2 regions of the Micromonospora sp. NBC_01796 genome follow, and region 2 is predicted to be linked to the other one. Evidence: riboswitches for the same ligand, from Rfam matches in the RefSeq annotation. Region 2 holds a riboswitch; the other holds the start of a gene.
The links. Region 2 has a riboswitch for cyclic di-AMP ahead of OIE47_RS14225 (C40 family peptidase). Riboswitches for the same ligand answer to the same signal wherever they lie in the genome.

Region 1 (3,403 bases), 810 kb from region 2:
GACGAGTACACCGCGGTGAAGAGCGACAACGTCTACACCAACCTGATGGCGCAGCGGAACCTGCTCTCCGCCGCCGACGCCGTGTCGAGGCACAGCGACCACGCCTGGCGGTTGGGCGTGGACGACGAGGAGACCGCCGCCTGGCGGGACGCGGCGAACGCCATGCACATCCCGTACGACGAGGAGTTGGGCGTACACCAGCAGGTGGAGGGCTTCACCCGGCTCCAGGAGTGGGACTTCGCGGGCACCCCGCCGGAGAAGTACCCGCTGCTGCTGAACTACCCGTACTTCGACCTGTACCGCAAGCAGGTGGTGAAGCAGTCCGACCTGGTGCTCGCCATGCACTGGCGCGGGGACGCGTTCACCCCGGAGGAGAAGTCCCGCAACTTCGCCTACTACGAGCGGCGTACGGTCCGCGACTCGTCGTTGTCGGCCTGCACCCAGGCGGTCCTCGCGGCCGAGGTGGGGCATCTCGAGCTGGCCCACGACTACCTGGGCGAGGCCGCCCTGATGGACCTGCACGACCTGAACCAGAACACCCGCGACGGGGTGCACGTCGCCTCACTGGCCGGGGCGTGGATCGCGCTGGTCGCCGGCTTCGGCGGGATGCGCGACCACGGGGACACCCTCTATTTCGCGCCCCGGCTACCGAACCGGATCGACCGGCTGGAGTTCTCGCTGGTCTGGCACGGGCACCGGCTCCGGGTCGACGTACGCGAACGCGAGACGACGTACTCCCTGCGCGACGGCGACAGCAGCGGCGGGGTGGTGGAGCTGTTCCACCACGGGGAGAAGGTCCGGGTCACCTCCGACGAACCGGTGACCAAACCGGTGCCGGAGGCGCGCCCGGCGGGTCCCGCACCGAAGCAGCCGCCCGGCCGCGCCCCGGCCCGCCGGGCCTCGGTGGCCGAGATCGCCGGCCCGACCGTCAAGTCCGAGGTCGAGCCCCCGCGCCGCCCCCGCGCCCAGAAGTAGGTCCGCGGCCGTCCCCGGTCAGAGCAGGGACAGGTGTACGTGGTTGGTGTGGTCGCTGGACGGGTCACCCTTCGCGGACGAGTACGCCTTCCAGCCCGTTGCCGGGAACCAGATCTGGCGGTACCAGATCACGTAGAGGATGCCGAGCCGGTCGGCGTTGCGGACCAGGAACGCGGCGAGGTTGTTGCCGTACGTCTTGTCGCCGCCACTGGCGTCCCCGCCGAACCCGCCGGGCTGCGCGGAGAAGTCGCAGGCCCGGCCCTTCGGGTGTTCGAACGGCCCACCGCTGCGGTAACACGACACGTACCGGGTGAAGCCGAGCCGTTTGGTCTCGGTCAGCGCGTGCAGGGTGCGCGGGGTGACGCAGCCGTTGGTGGTCGGGTCGTTCTGGTTGCAGGACTGCGCCGGCAGGGACCCGTCCCGGTTGCGCGGTGCGGATTCCGCGACCGGTGAGCTGGCGTTCACGAAGCCCTCGGTGCTGGTGCCGCCGACCTGGGAGAGGGCGCGTTCGGCCGCCTCCTTCTGCTTGGCCATCACGGAGAGCTGGCGCTGTTCCTCGGCCATCGCCGCGTCGGCCGCCGCCTTCGCCCGGGTGGCCCGGTCGCGTGCCTCGTACAGTTGGCGAAGTTTGCTGTTGTCGCGCTGCGCGATCAGGTCGAGCCCCCCGGCCCGGTCCATGAAGTCGTCCGGTGAGGCGCTGCCGAGCAGCGCGGAGATCGGCCCGATCCGGCCGATCCGGTAGGCGCTGACGGCGACCTCTCCGACCTCGGGCGTGAGCTGGTCGAGCTGTGCCTCGATTTGCCGCAGTTCGTCGGCGAGCGCCACCTGGTGCTTGCGGGCGTTCTCCACCCCGACGCTCGCGGCGGCGTAACCACGCCCGGCCGACTCGAGTACGTCACGTAAGAGGGGGTTGCCGCCCTCGTCCCCGGGCGCGGTCGGCGAGGAGGGTGCGGCTGCGGCCGGCCCGGCCGCGACGGCGGCACCGCCCAGCAGAGTCACCACGGCGAGCAGGGTCAGGGCCAGCGAGAACCGCTGACGCTTGGGTCTCGTCATGCACGTTCCTCCCGTCGGCCGCCGACCGGGTTAGCTGACGGGTTCGGGACGGAACAGGCCCTACCGCGTGTGCGGACTCACCCCGACTACCTGGTTCCCCGGCTCGCACAAGGCGATTGGGCGGCGGTCGTCGCCGACAGCAGAGGGGGTACCACCGGGTCGGAACCGAGGGTGACATTACCGGATCAGACGGACTTAGTACCCGATTTCAGGGTCGCCGCCAGAGATTTCTCCTGCTAGCGCACCGAACCCCGGCGGGCCTCCGTGAGGAGTGCCCGCCGGGGCGTGTCGTCGTGCCCGGCCCCGGCCGCGTCCCGGAGACCGAAATCTCCGGTGTCGGCCGAGCCGTGGTGTCTCTCCTGATCTAGCGGCGGTCCCCGGTCGAGGGAACACCCGAAGGGTCGTGCGGGGTCACCCGGCGCGGGTCGTCCGAGGCCCGTGCCTGTGCCGCCTCGTCCGCCCAGTCCCGCCGCGCACCCTCGCGCTTGTCGCGTTTGTCCTTCGGCGGACTGGTGCCGGCTCGACCGGACTCCGACTTAGCGGATTTGTGGTGGGTCATGGCATCCTCACGATCGCCTCAGCGCGGGCCGCTGCCACGGCCGCCGTGGTCTTCCTGCCTGACCCGGTTCGCCTTCCCGACCACCGAGCCCGCAAACGGGGATTGGCGGCCCGGCGGCGGGTTGTTCCACTCGTAGGCGGGTACCGGACAGCGGGTGGAGACAGTGACGACCGAGACCACGATCTGGGCCGGGGAGGTGCAGCTCACCGCCGACCTGGTCACCCCTACCGAGGGGACGGTCGGAGTGGTGCTGTTCGCCCACGGCAGCGGCAGCTCCCGGCGCAGCCCGCGCAACGTCGCGGTGGCGAGGGTACTCAACCAGCGGGCCCTGGCGACCGTGCTCGTCGACCTGCTTACGCCCGAGGAGGAGCAGGTCGACGAGAAGACCGCGGAGCTGCGCTTCGACATACCGATGCTCGCCGGCCGGGTGGTCGGGGTGATCGACTGGCTGCGGGCCGAGCCCGACACGGCCGCCGTGCCGATCGGGCTGTTCGGCGCGAGCACGGGTGCGGCGGCGGCACTGGTAGCCGCGGCCGAGCGGCCGGAGCACGTACCGGCGGTCGTCTCCCGCGGCGGCCGCGCGGACCTGGCGGGTCCGGCCCTTTCCCGCGTACGCGCGGCGACCCTGCTGCTGGTCGGCGGTCAGGACGAACAGGTGATCCAGTTCAACCAGCAGGCCCGCGACGCGCTCGGCGGGGAGGTGGAACTGCGGATCATCCCCGACGCGACCCACCTGTTCCCGGAGCCCGGAGCGCTGGAGCAGGTGGCCGACCAGGCCGCCGACTGGTTCGCCGACCGCCTACCCAGTTTCGGCGC
Region 2 (3,403 bases):
GGATGCGGATCGCCTCGGCGAGACGCGGGGCGTCGGCGGCGAATTCGGACCAGGATGCCATGCGGAGAGTCTATCGAACACATGTTCGAGAGCGGTAGTGCGACACGCGTGAGCCGGGCGCCACTCCGGGTACGGGTACGCCGTGACCGGGCCCGACGGCTCGCTAAGGTGTCGGGATGCTGCTCTCCGACCGCGACCTGGTCATCGAGATCAAGGCGGGCACTCTCGGGCTCGACCCGTTCGAGCCCGCACTCGTGCAACCGTCGAGCATCGACGTACGGCTGGACCGGCTCTTCCGGGTCTTCAACAACCATCTCTACACCCACATCGACCCGGCGAGTCAGCAGGACGACCTGACCTCGGTGGTGGACGTGCCGGACGGCGAGCCGTTCGTGCTGCATCCCGGCGAGTTCGTGCTCGCCTCGACGCTCGAGGTCATCTCGCTCGGCGACCAGCTCGCCGGCCGACTGGAGGGCAAGTCGAGCCTGGGTCGGCTGGGACTGCTCACCCACTCCACCGCCGGTTTCATCGACCCCGGCTTCTCCGGCCACGTCACGCTGGAACTCTCCAACGTGGCCAACCTGCCGATCACCCTCTGGCCCGGCATGAAGATCGGCCAGCTCTGCATCTTCCGGCTCTCGTCCCCGGCCGAGCACCCGTACGGCTCAGCCGTGTACGGCTCGCGTTACCAGGGCCAGCGCGGCCCCACCCCGAGCCGCTCCTGGCAGCACTGGCGCACCTGGCCGACCCGCTGAGCGGGTAGCGACGACAGTCAGGGCTGGCACCCGCGTACGGGATGCCAGCCCTGATCGTTTCGAGACGGGTCGACCGGTGGTCAGCCGGGGCGGCCGAAGCTGTGGATCGTGCCCTCGTCGACGCGTTTCATCTTGATCGGTTCACCGGCCTGGGAGGCGTGCACCACCCACCCGTTGCCCACGTACATGCCGACGTGGTGCAGGTCGGCGTAGTAGAAGACGAGATCTCCGGGGCGCAGGTCGGCGCGCTTGACGTACGCCGTGACCCGGCGCTGCGCGGCGGCGTTGTGCGGCAGCGTCACCCCGGCCTTGGCCCAGGCGGCGAGCATCAGCCCGGAGCAGTCGAAGTTGTTCGGCCCGGCGGCGCCCCAGACGTAGAGCTTGCCGATCTGCTGGCAGGCGTACTTGACGGCGATGCCGGCGCCGCCGCCCGGGTACTCGGACGGGCACGGGGCCGGGGCGAGCGGGCCGCCGCCACCGTTGCCGTACACCTTGATCCGCAGTTTCTGCAGCCGGTCGATCTCGGCGTCGATCTGCTTCTTCTTCGCGGCCAGGTCGGCCTCGGTGCGGGTGAGCTGGGCGACCAGGGTGTCCAGCGGCGCCTTCTGGGCCGCGTACTTCTCCTTGAGGTCGACCACGGCCTGCACGTCGTGCTGCTGCCGGCGGGCGAACTGGTCGAGGATGGTGAGCTGGTCGGCGAGCATCGTCGGCGAGTCCGTGGTCAGGATCGCGTTGATCGCCGAGGCGTTGTCGCCCTTGTACGCCCGCACGGCCATGTCGCTGACCTTGCCCATGGCCATGTCGACCTGGAGCTGCAACGGCTGGATCTTCTTGGCCAGCGCGTCGGCCTGCTTCTGCTTGACGGCCAGGTCCTGGCGGGTGGCGTTGTGCTTCTCGATGATCGGTTCGAGCTGGTTCCAGGCCACGTCGATCTGCTTCTCGATCTCGGCGACCGAGGGCTCGGCGTGGGCCGGGGTGGTACCGAGCAGGAGAACGGCTACGCCGGCGATCGCGGCGAGCAGGCTGGTACGGACAGGCCAACGGGTACGCGATCGCACGGTCATCGGGTCGACCGGAGTCGACGCAACGGACAGCGACCGCGGGGCATGGCTAGCCACCGGGGTTGGGCGCTCCTTCTTCCGTTACCGCGTACCGGGTTAGCTGACGGGTTCGGGCGGGAAGTGGCGCCCTACCACGAGAATTCGCGGATTCACCCCGAGGTGCTGGGTCCCCGGCTCGTTTCGGAAAACGATTCGGCGGTGTCGAGCCGGTGCCACCCGGGCTGGGTGGACTGGTGCCGCCCCGACGATCTCCCACAGTAGGAAGCCTGTTATTGAAGTGCAACCCGTGGCAGGAGTGAAATCTTTCCGTATATCAGACAACCACGTACGGTGTGTTGTGGTCGACATAAAGAGAACCCCTTGCTAACGGCGGGTGCCGCTGGCAAGGGGTTCTTCATTGCAAATCTGGGCAATTACACCAGGTCAGCCCGGACGGCGGAACCCGGCAACCGGCATGACGTCAATGCTCTGCATCTGCACCGGCTTACCGGACCGTGGCGAGTGCACCATCAGCCCGTTACCGACATACATACCGACGTGGTGCAGATCACCGTAGAAGAAGACCAGATCGCCGGCTCGGGCGTCGGCCCGGCTCACCGCCTTTCCCTCGTTCCACTGTGCACCGGTGAAGTGCGTGAGCTTCACCCCGGCCTTGCCCCAGGCGTACTGGGTCAGGCCCGAACAGTCGAACGAGTTGGGGCCGGTCGAACCCCAGACGTACGGCTTGCCGATCTGCGCGCAGGCGGTCTTGACCGCGGTGCCGGCGGCACCACCGGGGTACGTCGCCGGGCAGGGGCCCTTGCGCAACGCGCCACCGGCACTGCTCGACCCGTACGCGGTCAGACGCAGCTTCTCCAGCCGCTCGATCTCACCGTTGATCTGCTTGCGCTTGCCGGCGAGCTCGGTGTCCTGCTTCTTCTGCTGGGCGATCAGCTCGTCCAGCTTGCGCTTCTCGCCGTCGTACTTGTCCCGGGCGGCGGTGACGTCGGCGATCTGCTCCTGCTGCTGGCGGGCCAGGTGGTCCAGGATGGTGAGCTGGTCCGCGAGCTGGGTCGGCGTACCGGTGGTGATCAGCGCGTTCAGGTCCGACGACGGGCCGGTCTTGTAGTAACGCGAGGCCAGGTCACCGACCCGATCGAGCGCCATGTTGGCCTGTAGCGCCAGCGGCTGAATCTTCTTCTGCAGGTCGGCCGACTTCTTCTGGTTCGCCAGAAGCTGGCCGTGCACCTTGTTGTACTGCTCGATGGTCGGTTCGAGCTGCACCCACTGGGTGTCGATCTGCGATTCGATTTCGTCGACCGTCGGAGCGGCCTGCGCCTGCGTGGCGGGCAGCAGTCCGGCGAGCACCACGGCAGAGAGCGCCAACAGGCGGTACGTGCGGCGGCGTGTGCCACCACCCGGATGCTCATGATTGGTCGAATGGCGATGGGAGGGCACGCGTGCCACCGGCACCGACTCCTTCGTTACCGACCGCTGGGTGCCACCCGAGGGGGGAAATGGGCGCCGACGTCCCACAGCGGTCGGAGCCCCACATTAGGGAAGGTTCGTTCGCGAATCAAGGCCGCTGGTCGGATACTCCTCGCTGTA

Region 1: another riboswitch for cyclic di-AMP. It lies ahead of OIE47_RS10370 (coiled-coil domain-containing protein); the one in region 2 lies ahead of OIE47_RS14225 (C40 family peptidase).

Annotation. Positions count from the first base shown of each region.
Region 1 is NZ_CP109078.1:2,268,516-2,271,918, reverse strand. It holds partial or broken gene OIE47_RS10375 (glycoside hydrolase family 65 protein) at 1-897, shown strand, start outside; gene OIE47_RS10370 (coiled-coil domain-containing protein) at 994-2,028, opposite strand; cyclic di-AMP (ydaO/yuaA leader) riboswitch at 2,032-2,161, opposite strand; gene OIE47_RS10365 (dienelactone hydrolase family protein) at 2,751-3,403, shown strand, end outside.
Region 2 is NZ_CP109078.1:3,082,531-3,085,933, reverse strand. It holds gene OIE47_RS38005 (pyridoxamine 5'-phosphate oxidase family protein) at 1-61, opposite strand, end outside; gene dcd (dCTP deaminase) at 177-755, shown strand; gene OIE47_RS14225 (C40 family peptidase) at 836-1,819, opposite strand; cyclic di-AMP (ydaO/yuaA leader) riboswitch at 1,887-2,024, opposite strand; gene OIE47_RS14220 (NlpC/P60 family protein) at 2,240-3,268, opposite strand.